2 linked regions of the Sporomusa termitida genome follow. The main gene of each other region encodes a partner of the protein of the gene in region 2 in a complex. Links are inferred from orthologs where the notes say so. Each region holds a gene or a part of one and is shown on either strand. Other genes may lie near its edges.

Region 1 (9,827 bases), 2.4 Mb from region 2 along the record:
AATCCCGAAGGAAGCAGATTGTTTTGTGTGGCACCATTAACAGAGGGAACTCTTCGCCGTGGCGGGGAAATACTGCATTGTGTGAATGCCAAAAACGGCTGTGGCTCTTCCGCCAACTGTGAAAACTGTATTCTTAGAGCCACTGCTTTGTTAGCTATTAATGGACAAACTGTTTCCCGGCAGAAAGGTAAATTTGTAACCGGCAAGGATGGTAAGTTAACAGAATTTACTTTACAGGTAACAGCCGCGCCGCTTGTGTACAAACAATACAAGATAGCCATTTTGATTATTGAAGATATATCGCTAATTACGGAGCTTTCCGGGCTTATTCCAATTTGCTCATCCTGCCATAATATTCGTGATGAAAACGGGGAATGGGTTACTATCTCAAAATATATACGGGAACATTCTGAGGCAGAATTGACCCATGATTATTGTCCTGACTGCACACGGCAGCTGCTGAATAAGCGAGTGACAGCCAAATCGCCGTAAATACAAGGGAGCCTCTTGATTTTCCTGTGTTTCCATGATAAAATTTTGAACATTGGATACTATAGCTAATAGCACTGTTATATCTTGTAAATCGATTAAGTAAGGCAATGCGGGAATAAGTAACCTTCAGCACAGCGAGCCGGGGATAGTGTAAGCCTGGTAATCAAAAGGTGAAAGGCCTTCCCAAGCTGCAGGAGGAAATGGCGAGGCTGATACTACACCCAGAATCAGTCCCGGCAGAGTAAAACCTGTAATACATTAAGGCGGGCCGCTGATAACGGCCAATCAGGGTGGAACCGCGGGAACAGCATCTCGTCCCTGTAACTTGAAGATAAGTTACTGTGGCGGGATGTTTTTATTTTTAATAAGGAGGTCAAACAATATGACATTCCAGGAGATAATCCTGACACTGCAAAATTTTTGGGCACAACAGAATTGTATAATCCAGCAGCCTTATGATGTGGAAAAAGGGGCAGGAACAATGAATCCGGCTACATTTTTACGGGCCCTGGGACCGGAACCGTGGAATGTGGCTTATATTGAGCCTTCGCGCCGCCCGGCCGACGGCCGATATGGTGATAATCCCAACCGCCTGTTTCAGCATCATCAATATCAAGTGATTATGAAACCGTCCCCAGCCAATATTCAAGAATTATATCTGGCCAGTTTGGCTGGGCTGGGAATTGATCCGGCCAAACATGATATCCGCTTTGTTGAGGATAATTGGGAATCCCCGACCCTTGGCGCCTGGGGCTTAGGCTGGGAAGTATGGCTGGACGGTATGGAGATTACTCAATTTACCTATTTCCAGCAGGTGGGCAGTATTGATGTCAAACCGGTATCTGTGGAAATTACCTATGGCCTGGAACGGCTGGCCATGTATATCCAGGAAAGAGAAAATGTATTTGATATTGAATGGATAAATGGTATTTCTTATGGTGACATTTTTCACCGCAATGAAGTTGAACAATCTTATTATAATTTTGAAATCGCCGATACTGGCTTACTGTTTACATTATTTGATCTGTACGAAAAAGAAGCGATCCGGGTGATTGAATTAGGCTATGTGCTGCCGGCATATGATTATGTGTTAAAGTGTTCTCACAGCTTTAACCTGCTTGGTGCCCGGGGCGCGATCAGCGTTAGTGAACGGACCGGCTTTATTGGCAGAGTACGGAACCTGGCCAGACTGTGTGCTCAAGGTTACCTGGAGCAGCGTGAGAAGCTGGGTTATCCGCTCCTGAAGGGAGGCAAGTAAACCATGACCAAAGATTTATTGTTAGAAATCGGAACAGAAGAAATTCCTGCAAAATTTATGCCAGGGGCATTAGTGCAGCTGGAAAACACGGCAATAGCAAAGCTGGCCGCCCTCAGGATAAGCCACGCCGAAGTCAGGGCTGTTGGTACACCCCGCCGGCTGGCTGTTATTGTTAAAGCAGTTGCTGCCAGTCAAACCGATAAAAATAGTGAGAATAAAGGTCCGGCCGTTAAAATTGCTTTTGACCAAAATGGGGCGCCGACCAGGGCGGCATTAGGTTTTGCCCGGGGGCAGGGGGTTGATCCGGCGGAACTTGTCGTCAGGGATGGTTATATTTATGCTATTGTTCAGGAAACAGGGCGGCCGGTGACAGAGCTCCTGCCAGGGCTTTTGACTGATCTGGTCACCAGCCTGTCCTTTCCCAAAAACATGCGCTGGGGCGAGCTTGACATGCGTTTTGTCCGCCCGATTCGCTGGCTAGTGGCATTGCTTGGCAGTGAGGTTATTCCTTGTACACTGCCGGGAGTTCGTGCCGGCCGGATTACACGGGGGCATCGTTTTCTGGGTGAGGCCACGGTAACAATAAATTCAGTTGCTGAATACACCAACCGGCTCAGTGAGAACTTTGTTATGGTTGATCAGGACGTGCGGCGGCGTGTTATTAAAGAGCAAATTGAAAAGTTAGCCATAAGCCATGGCGGAGCAGCAACGATTGATGAAGAGTTGTTGGCGGAAGTGGTCTATCTTGTAGAATATCCGACAGCCCTATATGGCAATTTTGAGGACCAATATCTCAGTTTGCCGCCGGAAGCCATCATTACGCCGATGCGTGAGCATCAGCGCTATTTTCCGGTTACCGGCAGAGACGGCAAATTGCTGCCCCTGTTTATTACGGTCAGAAACGGCGGCCCTGAGCATATTGATATTGTTCGCCACGGCAATGAGCGGGTGCTTAAAGCCAGGCTGGCAGATGCCAGGTTCTTTTTTGAAGAGGATCAAAAAGTTCCTCTGGCCGAACGGGTGGAAAAGCTTAAGACCATTGTGTTCCAGGATGGCTTGGGCACAATTCATGATAAGGTATTGCGTTTAGAGCAGCTGGCTGCCGGAATCGGGCATATGCTCGCCATTAGCCCAAGCGAGCTTATGATTGTAAACCGCAGTGCCCATTTAGCCAAAGCCGATTTAGTGACAGGCATGGTCAATGAATTTACCGAGTTACAGGGAGTCATGGGCCGGGAATACGCGCTGCGCAGCGGTGAATCACAAGCTGTGGCCGCCGCCGTATTTGAGCATTATCTGCCGCGGTTCGCCGGCGACCAGTTGCCACAGACAACCGCCGGCCGGTTAATCAGTATCGCCGACAAGGTTGATAATATTGTGGCCACTTTTAGCCGGGGGCTTGTGCCGACAGGCTCGCAGGATCCATATGCGTTACGGCGGCAGGCACTTGGTATCGTAAATATTTTTATAGATGCCAAGGTTCATATATCTTTGGCGGCGATAACGGAAACAGCCATGAACCTGCTGGGGATTACCGGCAGTGAACGCAGAACAAAACTGTTGGCAGACTTGCTGGAATTTTTCCGGCTGCGAATTAAAAACATTCTGGCCGATGATGGGTTGAGATATGATTTGATTGATGCTGTACTGGCGGCCGGGATTGATGATATTTACGATACCTGGCTGCGGGCTAAGGCAATGGCGGCAGCAGGTGAGACCAGGGCAATGCAAAAAGCTGTTCAGGCGCTGGTACGGGTAGGTAATTTAGCAAAAAATGCCGGTTCTCAGACTGTGGATCCCGGCTTGTTTACGACCGAGGCTGAGCATGTTTTGTATAAAGCCTATGTAGAAGCGTATAATGAAATCAGGCAGTATGAACAAGAAAAAAATTACCCGGGTATCCTTAACCGGCTTGCGGCTTTGGCTGCACCCATTGATGGCTTTTTTAGTGCAGTTATGGTAATGGTTGAAGATGAGGCTGTAAAAAATAACCGCCTGGCCTTACTCCAAGCGATAGCCGGTCTGGCGGGCCATACTGCCGATATAGCAAAAATTATTGTTGTTTAATGTATATGATGCTGAAATAAGAGGGGGGGCTGTTATTGGGATTATCGCCGCGACAAGAGAAAATTGCTGAGATGGTCAGGACTCTGGGGCCTATTACCGGTGAACAGATCGCCGAACGTCTTAATGTAACCCGTGCGGCCCTCAGGCCTGATTTAGCTATCCTGGTAATGTCAGGTATGGTTGATGCCCGTCCTAAAGTAGGCTACTTTTATACCGGTAAAACTGCCAGTAACCTGCTTACCGAACAAGTGAGCCGGCTAAAGGTGCAGGATGTACAGTCAGTACCTGTTGTTGTGACTGCAGGCACCAGTGCCTATGATGCTGTTGTTACTATGTTTCTTGAAGATGTTGGTTCGGTGTTTGTCGTGGAATCAGGGGGGATTTTAGCCGGTGTAGTATCCCGCAAAGATGTGCTAAAGGTAGCTATGGGGGGAAGTGACCTTCATAAGCTGCCGGTCAAGGTGTTGATGACGCCAATGCCAAAAATTATTGTAACATCGCCGGATGAATCTGTTTTAACAGCTGCCAAGAAAATCATCGATAATGAAGTGGACAGTCTGCCGGTTGTTTCATTAAGCAGTCAGGGAAAAACCTATGAAGTCATCGGGCGGCTTACGAAAACTAATATTGCCAGGTTATTTGTTGAGCTTGGCGAGGGAAGAGGAGGGGAACTATTATAGCTAACTTGCCGGTTATCTATGCATTGTCAGATTCTCTCGGCGAAACGGCCGAGATGGTGGCCCGGGCTACGGCCAGCCAGTTTAATAGCGGGGATTTTGATATTATTAGAGTCCCGTATATCACCTCGGTGGAACAGATCACCGAAACCGTGCGGGAAGCGGAAAACCATAACTGCGTTATCTGCCACACTTTGGTTTCTTCTGATTTGCGTGATGCATTGCTGGAACAGGCACAGGCCCATAATATCCCTACAATTGATATCATGGGTCCCATGATTCATGCCGTGCAAACAGTTACCGGCATGAATCCGCGCCTTAAACCTGGCTTAATCCATAAACTGGATCAGGAATATTTTAAGCGGGTAGAAGCTGTTGAATTTGCCGTCAAATATGATGATGGCAAAAATCCTTTGGGTCTTTTAAAAGCCGATATTGTCATTATCGGTGTATCGCGCACTTCGAAAACCCCGCTTAGTATGTATTTAGCCCATAAGAAGGTTAAAGTTGCGAATGTTCCGCTGGTGCCGGAGGCGCCTTTGCCGCAAGAGCTTTTCCAGGTGCCGCCACATCACATTGTCGGGCTGATTATCGATAAATTTAAGCTTAATGAAATTCGCAGTGAACGCCTGAAAACCATGGGGCTGGCGCCTAATGCCAGCTATGCCAATATTGGGCGGATCCATGAAGAACTTGATTATGCCCGTTCGATTATGCGCCGGCTCGATTGTCCGGTCATTGATGTGTCAAACAAGGCGATTGAAGAGACGGCTAACCGGATATTGGAAATAGTGCAAAAAAACAAACTGGCAAAGTGTAAATAAAAAAACAGTCCTGGCAACGCTTTGGTTCATGCCAGGGCTGTTTATTATAAAAAACTATCTGTATCAACATTATAGCTTACAGAATCGGCGGTCCACTTGCGGTTGCCTTGAGTGACCCGAACATTGCCGTCAAAAACAGCGACTTTGGAGCGCCAGTTAAAATCGGCCTTATCAGCACTAATGATGAGGCCTGACCGGGACAGGTTTACCCCACCGTCAATTTTGGCCTGAGACCTGGAACCATAGACGTAAACACTGTCACCGGTAAAGTGGATATCCCGCTGCTGTACCGTTATGCCGCCTGTGCCCCAGACTTCAAGCGTGGCTGGGTTTACTCTGGCGTGGCTGGCGGTAATAATCCGGTTTCTTACTTTGATATAAACATTGCCATTTAAAATATATTGGCCTGACTTGATATCAAAGTATGTATGATCAGCAGTGATAACAGGTTTGGCAGCTGAAGCAATACCTGTAGACAGAATAAACACTAAAAGAGTGGATAATATGATCAATATTTTATTAACCTTCATTTGATTCACTCCTTTCTTACATTATTATAGCAAACTATATAAGAAAATGTCTCTGGCAAAATATGCAGCAATCCGCCGTTTGGCCTGAATGTCAGTCACTAAGGCCGGTTAGCTACCAAATAAAGGGGAATAATGTTATAATACTAGTATTATAAGGAAGGGGGCTTGCCGGTATGAACGTACGTGAACGTATCGAAGAGCAGGAGTTTAAAATTCTGTCAAAATATGCTGCCAAAAGTCATAATGCCATACGGGACAGGGAAGAAGAAATGTGCGACTTCCGTACCTCTTTTCAGCGTGACCGTGACCGGATCATACACAGCAAGTCCTTTCGGCGTCTTAAACATAAAACCCAGGTATACATATCTCCCGGCGACCATTATCGCATGCGCATGACCCACAGCTTGGAAGTCGCCCAGATCTCCCGGACAATCGCCCGCGGTTTGATGCTGAATGAAGATCTAACCGAGGCAATTGCGGTAGGCCATGATGTAGGCCATACTCCGTTCGGCCATGCCGGCGAGTACGCATTACGGGATCTTATCGGTCATTATAATCATAATGAACAAAGCCTGCGGGTCGTAGAATATCTCGAACGGGGCGGCCAGGGACTCAACCTGACTGCTGAGGTAAAAGACGGTATTTTAAATCATACCGGCAATAATACCCCGTTTACACTGGAGGGAAAAATCGTGCGCAGCGGCGATCGTATTGCCTATCTGTGCCACGACTATGATGATGGTATCCGCGCCGGTATGCTAAAACCGGAACATCTGCCATTATCAGTCAGTAAAGTGCTGGGTACAAATCCTTCCCATATGATAACAGTGATGGTATCAGATATTATTACCGCGTCTGAAGGCAGGAACGAAATAATTATATCCCCGCGGGTCCAGGCGGCCATGCATGAGTTTAGGGAGTTTATGTTTAAAAAAATCTACCACTCCGATGAACTTGAACCTGACCGGAAAAAAGCCAAATACATTGTCAGTAAGCTATTTGACTACTATATCAACAACCCTGGCAGCCTGCCTCAGGAATTTTTGGAACGTGAAGAACAGTGGGGCCTGCAAACGGTTGTAGTGGATTATATTGCCGGTCTAACCGATTTGTATGCCATTAAACAATTTGAGAAATTATTCATTCCCGCGACCTGGGGGCTATCGAGATAGTTTGCAGAGCTTAAACGAAAGCTCTGTTTTTTTGCTCCCCATCAGAATTTATACAATTCAATACTTAATCTAAGGGATAAGAAAAATCTTTACCCTAGAGGGCACAGGCGGCTTCTGTCGGCGTCCTAAGGACTTGATACAAGCCAAGTTTTTCTAATGAGCAAAAATGTTCTCCCTTGTCAAGATCTAAAAGAGGAATTTTGTCATTTATATTGAATAATAATTATTAAATTAAAAGATGATAAGAAAGGCTTTGTAAACAACTTTTATGACTTGCAATCCTTCTGGCAGGAATATTTGTCTTAATGTAGAATAAAGTCAAAGCTTGGAACTATTTGCATATTTCCAGACCCACAAAAACAAACGCAGGGAATTGCCATTGCCAGGATAAGGTGAATTTTATGAAAGATGCAGTTTTCGATGATTTTCTCGACAGATTGCGGTCAGAGAGTGATATTATCGGCGTGGTGTCCGATTATGTATCACTAAAAAAGAAGGGGAAAAATTATTGGGGCTGCTGCCCCTTCCATCACGAGAAGACGCCATCTTTTTCAGTTACTCCTGATAAAGGTTTTTTCTATTGTTTTGGCTGTCAGACCGGAGGCAATGTTTTCAATTTTTTAATGAAGGTTGAGAATATTACCTTTATCGAAGCCGTAAGATTACTGGCGGGAAAAATGAATATTCCTTTGCCGGAAAAAGAGAAATCGCCACGTGAGCAAGCCCGTGACCAGGAGCTTGCGAAAATATATCAGGTCAACGAGCTGGCCAGAGATTTTTTTCATGCCTGCCTGACGAAAACTAATTATGGCAAAGCAGCCCGTGAATATTTAACTAACCGGGGTATAACGGCCGCAATGATTGATTTCTTTAAACTGGGGTTTGCTCCGCCGGCATGGGATAGACTGTCATTAACCTTCTGTGAACGTGGTATACCCCTTACTATATTACTGAAAGCAGGCTTATCGGCGGCCCGCACTTCCGGCGATGGGGTATATGACCGGTTTCGCAGTCGGATCATGTTTCCGATAACTGATGTGCGGGGGCGTATCGTTGGTTTTGGGGGCAGGGTTCTGGACGATAGTCAGCCCAAGTACCTCAACTCACCCGAGACGGAAATTTTTAACAAGCGGCAGGTCTTATTTGGCTTTGAGCACGCCTATAAGCATATCCGTGACTCCGGCCAGGTTATTATTGTCGAAGGCTATATGGATGTTATCACCCTTTACAGTCAGGGGATTAAAAATGTAGTAGCATCCTTGGGCACCGCTTTCACATCTGAACAAGCCAGAAATCTTATTAAACTTAACGCCGAGCTGTTGTTTTCTTATGACAGTGATGCGGCCGGGCAAAATGCTACCGTTCGTGCCCTGGAAACGGTTAAGGCCCTGGGAGCAGCCATTAAAATTGTGTCCGTACCTGATGGTAAAGATCCTGATGAATTTATCAGGAAACATGGCGCCGCTGCTTTTAATAATCTGCTTACTTCGGCGCAACCGCTATTGGATTACCAACTCGACCGGGCTTTGAAATCGGGTGATTATTCTACAGTACAAGGAAAAATTGCTGTTGTCGGTAAATTAGTGCCTGTTTTGGCGGAAGCCGATAACTCAGTTGAGGTAAACGCTCATATTACCCGTTTATCTCAGATACTCTCAGTTGATGAAAATGCTTTACGCAGCGAGATAACAAAGTATATCGTTCAACTCAAAAAGGATAAAAATGTAAAAAAAGGGAAAACTATAAATATTGCCCTCTTGTATAAGCAGATTCCTCCCGCCGCCCTGCAGGCGGAACGACAGCTTATCAGGCTGTTGTGCGATGATTTAACGCTTATTCCTTATGTTCTGTCTAAGATTTCACCACAAGAAATACAAGGCATACTCCAGCAAGAGATTATTAAATTTATATTTACTGCGTATAATATGGAAAAAAATATAACACAGGCGACAATCCATGCCGGTGTAGATACCCTAACTGAAAAAGCAAAGACTGAGTTTTCACATATTATGTTAATGGATATACAATTTGATGATGTGGTCAAATTTCTTGAAGACTGTATTAAAACCATCCGGTTGGCACATCTGACCGCACTGTATGAACAACACCGGCTAATGGCCGATGAATTAGAACGCATGGGGGATAGTAGCTTTCTGCAGGAATTGGCGGAAAGTCAGCGAATTAAACATGAAATTAGCAAATTACATCACTAATAGTCAAGTACTGTATGCTTTATTACCGTCAACTGCCAGAGGAAGGGGGGAAAACTATGGCCGATAAGAAAAGTACTTCAGGTGAGCAAGTCAATGAACTTTTACACAAGGGTAAAAAACGTGGTGTACTCACGTATTCTGAAATTATGGATACCATGCAGACTGAAGATATGAGCCCTGATGAAATTGATGATATGTATGAAATTTTTAGTAATAAAGGCATTGAGATTGTTGACGAAGTTCCGGATGTTGAACTGATTGAAGGCCCAGACCTGTCTGAGATTGAATCGACGGCCGAAGAAGTAGATATAGATCTCACCATTCCTGAAGGCATTAGTATTGATGACCCTGTGCGCATGTACCTTAAAGAGATAGGCCGGGTACCACTTTTAACTGCTGACGAGGAGATTAAACTGGCCAAACGTATGGAGCAAGGGGATGAGGAGGCTAAACGCCGTCTGGCTGAGGCAAACTTAAGGCTGGTAGTCAGTATTGCCAAACGTTATGTTGGGCGTGGTATGCTGTTTTTGGATCTGATTCAGGAAGGTAATCTTGGCTTAATCAAAGCAGTGGAGAAATTTGATTATAACAAGG
Region 2 (10,391 bases):
GCTGTCAATAAAAAACGAATGATTATATTAATATTAAAATTAATGTTCGGAAAATCAGGCAAACCTGCCGTCTCCGCAACAGCAGGCTTGATTGTTTATTGCCGGGAAATATCCGGTCACTACCTGTATTTTTTCTGGTAACCCCCTCTAAAAGCACATTCATTACCTGTAAGCATACAATGTAATAACTATACTTCTATATAAGGAGGAGTTATTATGGATGATCAGCAGAGATTTATCAGCCAGGACTTCTATTGGGATGGTTGGATTTGGATTATTATTATTATTCTCTGCTTTGTCTTTTTATGCTGTGGAAACAGGTCTGCGCTTTAGCTGTTAATATGGCATGCCACGCGGCCTCATCCTTGCTAACATGCGGCTTATCTCTTTTGAAGAGGAAGAGTTAGCGATGTTGTTATTGCTAACTCTTATTGGGGGAATGGCTTAAGAAAAATTTGCTTATTTTTAAAACCGGACTTTAGTATTTGGCTGATAATGCAGGCCGCATTGAGCACTGTAACATGAGCATCAATTATAGAATAATATAAAGTGATTTACTAATTGACCTAGAAGGAGGATTTTTTATGTTTTGGAATACCAATAGAGAGCTTTGGTTTATCATTCTTGTCATCAGTTTATTTGTCTTATTATTCCCTGGGTTCTTTGATGATACTTCTTGTTCTTAATAGATCCAACCATAAATAATCTAAAAAGTATTTTTACTTATCCTGCCTGAGGATCCCCGGAAGAAAGCCGCGCTGCATGCAGCGCGGCTTCTTTCATGAGCTAATGGGAATGGGAAGGATATAAAAGAAGACAGCCACAAAATGGCATATACTCCCAGCAAGAACAAATATATGCCAAACTGCATGATTATAGGGCAATCTGCGCCAGAGATAAACGCCAGCCCCGACTGTATACAAGAGTCCACCGGCCAGCAGCCAGCCGATTCCCATTGTTGGCAAAATGAGTATCAGCGGCTTTATGCAGATAACCATCAGCCACCCCATAATCAGGTAGCATATCGTGGACAAAATTTTAAATCTCCCGGCATAGAATATTTTGTAAAAAATGCCGACTAAAGCCAGTCCCCAGATCACGCCGAACACCGTCCAGCCCAGCGCACCGTGCAGTACAACCAGCGTAAACGGCGTATATGTACCGGCAATTAACAAATAAATCGCAGCATGATCGGCAATTTTAAAAATATATTTAAGTTTTTCATCAGTGAAGCTGTGATAAAGTGTTGAAGCAAGATACAACAGAACTAATGAAACCCCATATATGCTGAAGCTGACCAGATGCCAAACAGTACCGTATAACTGAGCTGCCGCAATAAGTACCACAAGCCCGCCAACAGCCATTGCAGTACCGATACCATGTGTTACCGCATTCAATCTCTCTTCCATTTTCGCTCTCCTGTCTCGGATTTTTTGTAAAGCCCCTACCTTCATTATAAAGCCCTGCCGGCATATTGGAAATACGTTAATTCTTCCATTCCAATAGCATTCGCCATTTACCAGGGTTTATGCCCTTTATAATTGAATACTTTCGAATTCTGCCGGGGCAAAAAAAAGCAGCCCGGCGGGCTGCTTTGCAGCTAGTTGCCGGGCCCCGGCTTATCCGGGCAGCTTAGATAAATCACTAAACTTCGTAAACTGCTTATGGAAAAAGAGTTGAATACTATCAACAGGACCGTTCCGGTGCTTAGCTACTATTATGTCGGTGATATTTTTGCGCTCAGTCTCAGGTTCATAATAATCTTCGCGATAGATGAAAGCAACAATATCAGCATCTTGCTCAAGTGAACCTGATTCCCGGAGATCACTCAGCATTGGTTTTTTTACCTGCCGGGATTCTACACCCCGGCTCAGCTGCGATAAAGCAATTACCGGCACTTTAAGTTCACGGGCCAGTGCTTTCAGGGAACGGGAGATCTCTGATATTTCCTGCTGGCGGTTTTCACTGCGGGAGCTGCCGACACTGCCCTGCATCAGTTGCAGGTAATCAATAATAATGAGCTTTAAATCATGTTCAATTTTAAGCCGCCGCGCCTTGGAACGCATCTCCATTACAGTAATACCGGCAGTATCATCAATAAAAATCGGGGCTGCAGCCAGGCGGTCGGCAGCCCGGACCAGCTTATCCCAATCATTGTTTTCTAATTCACCAATCCGGAGACGCTGGGCATCGATCGGTGCTTCAGCACACAGCATGCGCTGCACCAGTTGCTCCTTGGACATTTCCAGACTGAAAAAAGCAACTGATTGTTTTTCCTTAATGGCAATGTTTTGCGCAATATTGAGAACAAATGCGGTCTTACCCATACTGGGGCGGGCGGCAATCAGGATCAAGTCTGATGGCTGCAGGCCTGAGGTCAGTTTATCCAGGTCTTTAAAACCGGTAGACAAGCCGGTAATACCGCCTTTAGAGGAATACAGTTCAGATACTTTGTCAAAAACATCAAAAATAATGTTTTTAATGGAAGCAAACTCCTGCCCGGCTTTGCGGCTGGATACCTCCAAAATCATTTTTTCAGCCTTGTCCATAATGACGGCGACTTCTTCATTGGCCTCATACCCCATCCCGGCTACATGGGTAGCAGTATTGATCAGATTGCGTAACAGCGCTTTCTCCTCAACAATCCGGGCATGATACATTACATTGGCAGCAGTTGGAACACTGTTGGCCAAAGCCGAGACATAGGCTATGCCACCGGCAGGCTCCAGCTTTTCGTCCCGCCGCAATACCTCTACCACGGTTACTAGATCAACCGCATCGTTTTTATTAAAAAGCTCCAGCATTGCTTTATAGATAAGTCGATGGGCTTCCCGATAAAAATCCTCCGGCCTTATGATTTCCGAAACCTTAGAAATAGCCTCGCGTTCAATCATCATGGCGCCAAGCACCGATTGCTCGGCTTCTACGTTTTGGGGCGGAACGCGGTCAATCATGTATTCTTCTCCCTCACTTAAATGCCGCGCCGGCCCAGGCGAAGTCGTCCTGAAAGCAAAGCGCGGCAAACTCTCTTACTGTTTACGCGCTGGCTGCCTGAGTTTCGTCAAAAAGTATAGCCAACGCCTCTTCTACGGTAGTAACTGGACGGATATCCAGCCCCAAGTGGCCTTCCGGAATATCTGTTTTATTTTCGTGGGGAATAATCATCGTAACAATTCCCGCCTGTTTGGCTCCATAGGCTTTTTCAAAAACACCGCCCACGGCCTTAACCCGGCCCTGGATGGAAATTTCACCGGTAATAGCAACATCCTGACGGATTGGCTTGCCGGTAATTGATGAAATAATGGCCGATAATATAGCGGTACCGGCTGACGGGCCATCAATGCGGCCACCACCGATAATGTTAACATGCAAATCATAACTGGCCAATTCGTGGCCTGTTAGCTTTCTGACAACAGCGGCAGCATTAAATACAGAGTCTTTGGCCATACTGCCGGCGGTATCGTTGAACCGGATGCTGCCTTTGCCTTTTTCGGCCGGGAAGGCGACAGCCTCAATCTCAAGTACTGAACCAAGGTATCCGCTTACGCCAAGGCCGAATACCCTGCCGACTTCATGGGTAACCGATGCCTTACGATTAACATAAGGGGACAGACGGCTGACTTGCGCCACCCGGTATACATCCTCACTGCTGATGCTAACAGGCTCTTGATCATTGCCAGTCCGCAGCAGAGCCATGCTATAAGCATCAGACAGGATATTCACAGCCTTGCGGCCTTCAATAGTATAATCACTGATAAGATGCGGCACTTCCGGCTCAATGGCAACTTGCAGTTTGAGAGCCGCATTATAGACGATTTCCTCAATATGCTTAGGGGTCAGTGGTTCGAAATATATCTCAGCACAACGCGAGCGTATCGCCGGGGTAATATCACCAGCCTCACGGGTAGTTGCACCAATTAAGACAAAGTCGGCTGGTGCGCCCTCTTCAAACAGTTTTTTAATATATTTGGGCACACTGGCATCGGAAGGATCATAATAGGCAGAGTCAAAAAAGACCCGCTTATCTTCAAGGACCTTTAGCAGTTTATTCTGCAGCATGGGGTCCATCTCACCGATTTCATCAATAAACAATATGCCGCCGGTAGCATCTGTTGCCAAACCGGGCTTGGGTTCAGGTACACCACTTTCTGCCAGATCACGGCGAGCGCCCTGGTAAATAGGATCATGTACCGATCCTAACAGCGGATTAGTAACATCACGCGGGTCCCAGCGGAGGGTTGTGCCATCGACCTCGACAAACGGGGCATCCTGGGCAAACGGGGTATTTCTCAGTTTCTTGGCTTCTTCCAGCACGAGGCGGGCAGCCGTCGTTTTACCAACCCCTGGCGGTCCATACAAAATGAGATGCTGAGGATATGGTGAGGCCAATTTGGCTCGGAGGGCTTCAACCGCCCGCTCCTGACCGACAATCTCGTCGAGAGTAGCCGGCCGCAGCAGAGCCATAGCGGATCGGGTTAATTTGCGGTTCTCCAGTTTTTCCAGCAAAGCGAACTTTTTAAGCGTCTGCGGGTTTTCGGCGTTTGCATCGCTTTCTTCTTTTATAACCTGCAGGCGGATTTCCTGCACATATTCCTGATGACGTTCTTCCATCTTTTCAGCAATTTTCTTTTCGATGCGTTCTTCTAAAGTGCGCCGGGCGCACAGGTCAGCCAATTCTTCCTCTATCTCCCCTAAAATTCCCGGAATATCCTGGCTTGGTGGCAACGTATCAATTGTCGGATCTTCAAACACCAGCTTCTGCAATGCCAGAACCCGCTCAGGCAACTCCGTGGAGCGCATAAGTTCCAGAGCTCCCAGTTTGCCCGCTTTGAGTACAACTTTTTCTGCGCCCATAACACCGGTGTACAAGCCGTACAAGGCAGCTACTTGGCGCTTAAGTTGATCTTCCTGATTGCCGAGACCGCTAGCAGCACGTTCCCGGCTGCTACTGCGTACCAGTTTGTTAAAAAAATCTTTCATTGTATTAAATACCTTTCTATTTTACGGTTTGAAAGCCGGGACCGGTAGAGTGTCGGGAAGGTTCATCCGGTCTTTACTCCGGCTTTACTATTACTTGAATCTGGGTACCAACTTCCTGATGCAGCTTAATCGGTACAGTAAATGTCCCCAGTGACTTGAGTGCATCTTTAAGCTCAATTTTACGCTTATCAATCTCAAGTTTATGCTGGGTGGCCAAGGCATCGGCAATGTCCTTGGCCGTCACTGAACCAAAAAGCCGGCCGCCCTCGCCCATTCTTACCGGAATGGCAACAGTTATTTTAGCCATTTGCGCAGCCAGCAGTTTGGCTTCATCCAGGATCCGCTCTTTTTTGCGTTCCTGTGATGCCTTTTGCTGCGTGGCTGTGATAACGTTATTTACAGTGGCCGGAATGGCCAGTTTTTGCGGCAATAAATAATTACGGGCATAACCCTCGGCTACTTCCAAGATTTCACCTTTTTTACCGAGTTTTTTCACTTCTTGCTGTAGAATTACTTTCATGTGTTCCACTCTCCTTTATGTAATTATCTACTATATCAATAAGTTTAGCTTTAACCTCATCCGTTGTGGCATTTTTGACTTTGGCGCCAGCGACTGACTGATGGCCGCCGCCCCCCAGCTGTTCCAGGATTACCTGCACATTAATATCGCCATGCGACCGCGCACTGATCCCAATACCTTCCTCAGTTTTAAATAACACAAAGCTTACACGCACACCTTCAATATTAAGCAGCATATCGGCGGTTTGCGCCGCTGCCACCTGCGCGTTTTTAACATCGGCCGGACAAATGGCGATAACGACGCCTTCGTGCGGCATATCCGTATTTTCAATAATAGCGGCCCGGTTTTTCATTGTTTCAAAATCAACCCGGAACAGATGCCGGACCAAAGCCGGGTCCGCACCGGCCCGACGGAGATAAGAAGCCGCCTCAAAGGTTCGCACGCCTGTCTGAACAGCAAAGTTTTTCGTGTCAACGACGATACCGGCATACAGTGCCGACGCTTCTAACCGGTTCAGCTCCAGTTTATCATCAAAGTAACCTAGAAGCTCGGTAACCAGTTCACTAGCAGACGAAGCTGACGGCTCCAGATATACCAGCAGGGTGTTGCCAATAATAGTCTCAGCCCGCCGGTGGTGGTCAATAATAACTGTCCGCTCGGCTCTTGCTAAAACGTCGGGAGCTGCAGCCAGTTCCGGACGATGTGTATCTACAACAAAAACCATAGTTTTGGCATTAACGAGTAAGGCCGCCTGCATTGGTGATATAAACAAGTCACGATATTCTTCATAGTCCAGTAATAGTTCTGACAATTTATCAACAGCCACGCCGGGCTGACTTACAACGATATGAACCTGTTTCTTCATGTGACGGACCATTTTGGCAACCCCCAGGGCTGCGCCCAGACTGTCAAAGTCTTCCCCGGTATGCCCCATCACCACAATACTGTCCGATTGATCAATGAGTTCCCGGATAGCCTGAGCCACAATACGGGCTTTAACCCGGGTATTTTTCTCAACCGCTTTAGCTTTGCCCCCAAAAAACTGAACCTTACCGCTGATATTGACAGCAGCCTGGTCACCGCCGCGGCTAAGAGCCAGGTCCAGACCAGCCTGAGCTCGCTGCCCAAGCTCGGCTACCGAGTTTTCCCCGGTAGCTGCCCCAAGGCTTAACGTCACCGGAATCTTATTACCGGCCTGAATCCCACGAATCCGGTCTAAAATATCAAATTTATCCCCGGTCATCAACCGGTCAAGGGCACAGCGGTTTAATACTGCGATATAGGTATCTTCACTGTATTTTTTGAGATATCCGTCAAGTTCGGTAATCCATTCAGCCAGCAGCCGGTTTACTTCACCTAAAATCGTTGTCCGCTGGCTTTCACTTAAACCGGTCAATGCATCATCATAATTGTCAATTTGGATATAGGCCAGTACCGTCTGAATCTGGCAGCTTGCCACCCTGTCGGACTCGTGTCCGGTAACATCGGCAATATAAAGCACGGTACGGGCCTGGTCAACGGCGCGGTAGATGACATCAAAGTGATGGTTATCGGCCTCAAATCTAATCTGCCCGTCTTTATCAGCCAATTTTTCAATTGGCAGCGACGGCCAGATTCTAGCCAGCGACTGACCCGGCTCGCTTGATTCTGCGACCCATTCGGCCAACAAATGATTGCGCCATTCAATAATCCCCTGCTGATCAATGATCACGATAGCCAGAGGCAGATTCTGAAATGCCTGGGCCGCTGCCGAATCAACGCAGCGCCCAATTGTCTCCAGATAGTCGTTAACCGCTTTCTGACGGGCAAAGTAGCGTTCCCGCCCATATAAATAGAGGGCGTATAGTAAGACTGCCCCCAACACGGCGGCATAAGGGTTATAATAACCGATAATCAGCAAAAAAGTTGCCGTAACAGCCAGATAAAGCCGGGTGTCAAACCAGAATGATGGACCCTGGGGCATTTTAATCCCTCCTGTTACTCCAAACGCGGAGCACGCAGTTGACGATAGTCGAAAATCAGATCAAACGCGCCGCCGACAATAATGGCCTGCATGAAAATCCCGTTAGAGAAGATCAAGAATAGTATAATACCTCGTACAAGTCTTGACAAATTGTATTTATCGGCAAGGAAGTAAAAGACAGCCAATCCCTGAACAGCCAGCAGCATGGTAGCAATTACCTGCAGATTCATACCGGCCTTATATAAAAGTTCAAACTCCCGCGACTGGCCCCAGTAGAGAGCCAGTAACGAAACCACCAAAGCATATATGGTAATTCGGGGCACTGTCCAGTGGCGAAACGGCGGAAATGGCTCAACGCGATGACCAAGCCTGCCTAAAACAGCCTTAGCTACTTGGAAGTTAAGAAAGGTATCCACAACAGCCGCCAATACAAACCCGGCAGGTAAAATAATCTTCATAAGATCAATCATCGGCCGCATAGCAGCCTCCATCTGAGCCAGATTTTCCGCATTCATCCCCATAGTGCGGTAAAATTCAATCGCTTGCTCCAGACCTTTAACCATTGCCTCTGTTTGCAGATTGAGCGGGTTGAAACCCATAACCGCAGCCGTAATCGCGATAACCGCAGCTTTGGACACCAGTGACGCCGCCGCCCCTAAAAGTAGCGTTTTCGCAGGTGAAAAACCCTGCCGAAGCGCAAAACCCAGGGCAATCCCAATTAGGCCAAACCCTACAACGACGGAAACAGCAGTTAGCGGATGCATGAGAAGTGCAATTATGATGCCTGCTGCGACAACAGCCAGGATACTCCATCTATATCCATGCCGTACCCCAAGAAGTACGATAGGAACAGGCCAAAGTAGGTTGACAAAAGTTCCGATAACAGGTATATAGACGCTGATCAGAGCAAAAAGTATAGCAACAGCGGTAAGTATTCCGCCTTCTACGATCGGTCTGACTGGAGTTTTTTGCATATTTCACCTCTTCTGGCGGAGATGGCGGCGGTATTCGCTCATATCTCCAAACCAACGTTCAACTTCAGGTTCCTGGTCTATATTGTGCCCAAGCTTAGCATTTACAGCCTCATCCATTTCTGGATAATCAATCCCTAACCTGCGCCCTAAGACGTAGGCTGAAATAATAATCTGAGCCAGCGCTTCGCCGATAGCTTCCCGCTGATTGCGGGCCATCGCCTGATATAGTTTACCCACTTCAGCCAAAAGATCAGCTTTTAATCCCTCAATTAGCCTAATCTTTCTCAAGATATCCGATTCTTGGGAGAACACTAAACCCCCTCCTTAGTCCATCCTATTATATTCTAAGGAGGCACTATTATTTCCTTCTTGGCAGCTAAGGAAAATCATTGAAGGCCTTGGTATAAAACCGAGGCCTGCTATAAGAGGATAAATGTTATAATTGCTAAATTACGTCTCGCAAAATTTAAACCTGCTTTTTATTAAACTTTACATACACAGTAGTACCGGTTGAACCGGTAGTAATGTCAATTTGCGCATTATGCCTGCTGGCAATTCCATAACATACGGCTAACCCCAGGCCGGTACCATTAGCCTTACTAGTTAAAAAGGGAGTCCCTAAACGATTGATAATATGGCTCGGAATCCCCTCGCCTTCATCTTGTACAACCAAAATGACTTGCTCTTTCTCTTCATACGTCCTAACCATAATTGTACCTGTTCCCGACATAGCCTCCAGGCCATTCCGTACTAAATTCAGCAATAGCTGGCGAATCTCTTTTTCATCTACGTACAGGTTATGAACAGCCCCCAGTTCGAGCACTACATATTTGCCGGCAGCCAACGCATCGGATGACAGTAATGGTTCAATTGCCCGAATAATGTTATTTATGTTTGCTTCCCGGCAATCCTGCTGCCTGGGCTTAGCTACTGACAAAAACTCGGAAATAATCGAATTGGCGCGATCCAGCTCGCTAATCATCAATTCGAAATATTCTTGATATTGCTGACAGCCATCTTTCTTCATCAGCATTTGCAGAAAACCCCGCACAGTTGTCATTGGATTACGGACTTCGTGGCTGATCCCGGCTGCCAACTGACCGACCAGATTTAATCTGTCCAGGTGCTGCATCTCTTTCTCCATAATCTTAATCTCAGTTATATCATAAGCATTAGTTAATAGTAACTCTATAAACTTCATCGCCTGTTGGGAAAACTCAATTTGAGCGTCATTGAAACCTGCCGGCGAATTGTCAAAGACTAAACAACCAATTGTACTGTCGCCGCGTACGAATAATGGCATAACCAGAGTAGCGACCCTGGCACAGATAGTGCCGCTTTCTGCGGCGTCAAAACTATCCTCACGCTCAAATACTACCGGCTGCCGCCTAATAATTGCCGCTGTTAATTGTGGTATAATACTGTCAGTTAATGGAACACCAATAATATCCGGAGATTGATTATATACATATCTTATCTGCCAACGGTCTTGTTCTTGCCTGCAGCCCACAGCCGAGTGACAATCCATACCTGCTGCCAGGGAGGTAATAATTATTTGAATGAAATGATCCATATCGGTGATCCATTCTAACGAGTTTCTGATACTGCTGAAGGTCTCCGGCAACCTCCGCAAGTACCTCTCGGTAGTTATATCCTGACAAAAAACAAGTAGGCCACCGGAATAGGGCACGGCCCTGCTTTTCAGCCAACTATTATACTCTGCAACAAATGATTCAGCTTCGACCACCTGCCCTGTTGCTACAGCCTCCTGATATTTGTCCAAAAAAGGATGACCCCGTCCCGCTGCCAGCACAACATAAATATTCTGCCCAATGAGTTCCTGCCAGGTTTTTCGCAGTATTTTTTGAGCTTTAGCATTAGCATACGTAAATCGCCAATTAGTATCTAGAGCAAAGTATCCATCGCTGATGTTTTCCAGTAATACAGCTGAATT

Evidence for each region.
Region 1: the proteins of dnaB (region 2) and dnaG are in contact, whole or in part, in a crystal structure (PDB 2R6A), measured with the Geobacillus stearothermophilus proteins. The link is inferred for Sporomusa termitida from one-to-one orthologs. Residues at the interface, in WP_033016901.1 of Geobacillus stearothermophilus: Ser13, Glu15, Ala16, Gln18, Glu91, Leu92, Asp94, Ala95, Val96, Pro97, Thr98, Ala99, Ala100, Asn101, Tyr104, Tyr105, Ile108; in WP_049624496.1 of Geobacillus stearothermophilus: Lys456, Leu457, Leu458, Pro459, Ala460, Asn463, Ala464, Leu467, Leu535, Leu536, Ile537, Ala538, Gln544, Glu545, Asp548, Tyr549, His552.

What each region holds. Positions count from the first base shown.
Region 1 is NZ_CP036259.1:2,383,440-2,393,266, reverse strand. What follows is about bases 6,930-9,827. They hold dnaG (DNA primase), read left to right. Parts: upstream 6,930-7,421; coding sequence 7,422-9,233; downstream 9,234-9,827. Other genes in these bases: rpoD (RNA polymerase sigma factor RpoD), read left to right, coding at 9,290-9,827; SPTER_RS11125 (deoxyguanosinetriphosphate triphosphohydrolase), read left to right, coding at 6,930-7,020. Also shown: SPTER_RS11155 (histidine kinase), read left to right, coding at 1-492; glyQ (glycine--tRNA ligase subunit alpha), read left to right, coding at 875-1,750; glyS (glycine--tRNA ligase subunit beta), read left to right, coding at 1,754-3,817; transcriptional regulator CcpN, read left to right, coding at 3,853-4,497; SPTER_RS11135 (pyruvate, water dikinase regulatory protein), read left to right, coding at 4,551-5,318; SPTER_RS11130 (LptA/OstA family protein), read right to left, coding at 5,363-5,848; more of SPTER_RS11125, read left to right, coding at 6,022-6,929. UniProt on the Escherichia coli protein: RNA polymerase that catalyzes the synthesis of short RNA molecules used as primers for DNA polymerase during DNA replication.
Region 2 is NZ_CP036259.1:4,784,349-4,794,739, forward strand. Bases 788-3,600 are described here. They hold dnaB (replicative DNA helicase), read right to left. Parts: upstream 2,955-3,600; coding sequence 1,620-2,954; downstream 788-1,619. Other genes in these bases: trhA (PAQR family membrane homeostasis protein TrhA), read right to left, coding at 788-1,409; lonC (Lon family ATP-dependent protease), read right to left, coding at 3,037-3,600. In the rest of the region: SPTER_RS25755 (hypothetical protein), read left to right, coding at 19-141; more of trhA, read right to left, coding at 780-787; more of lonC, read right to left, coding at 3,601-4,980; rplI (50S ribosomal protein L9), read right to left, coding at 5,054-5,500; SPTER_RS22145 (DHH family phosphoesterase), read right to left, coding at 5,460-7,463; SPTER_RS22150 (YybS family protein), read right to left, coding at 7,478-8,437; SPTER_RS22155 (MazG-like family protein), read right to left, coding at 8,441-8,749; SPTER_RS22160 (ATP-binding protein), read right to left, coding at 8,904-10,391. UniProt on the Escherichia coli protein: The main replicative DNA helicase, it participates in initiation and elongation during chromosome replication. Travels ahead of the DNA replisome, separating dsDNA into templates for DNA synthesis.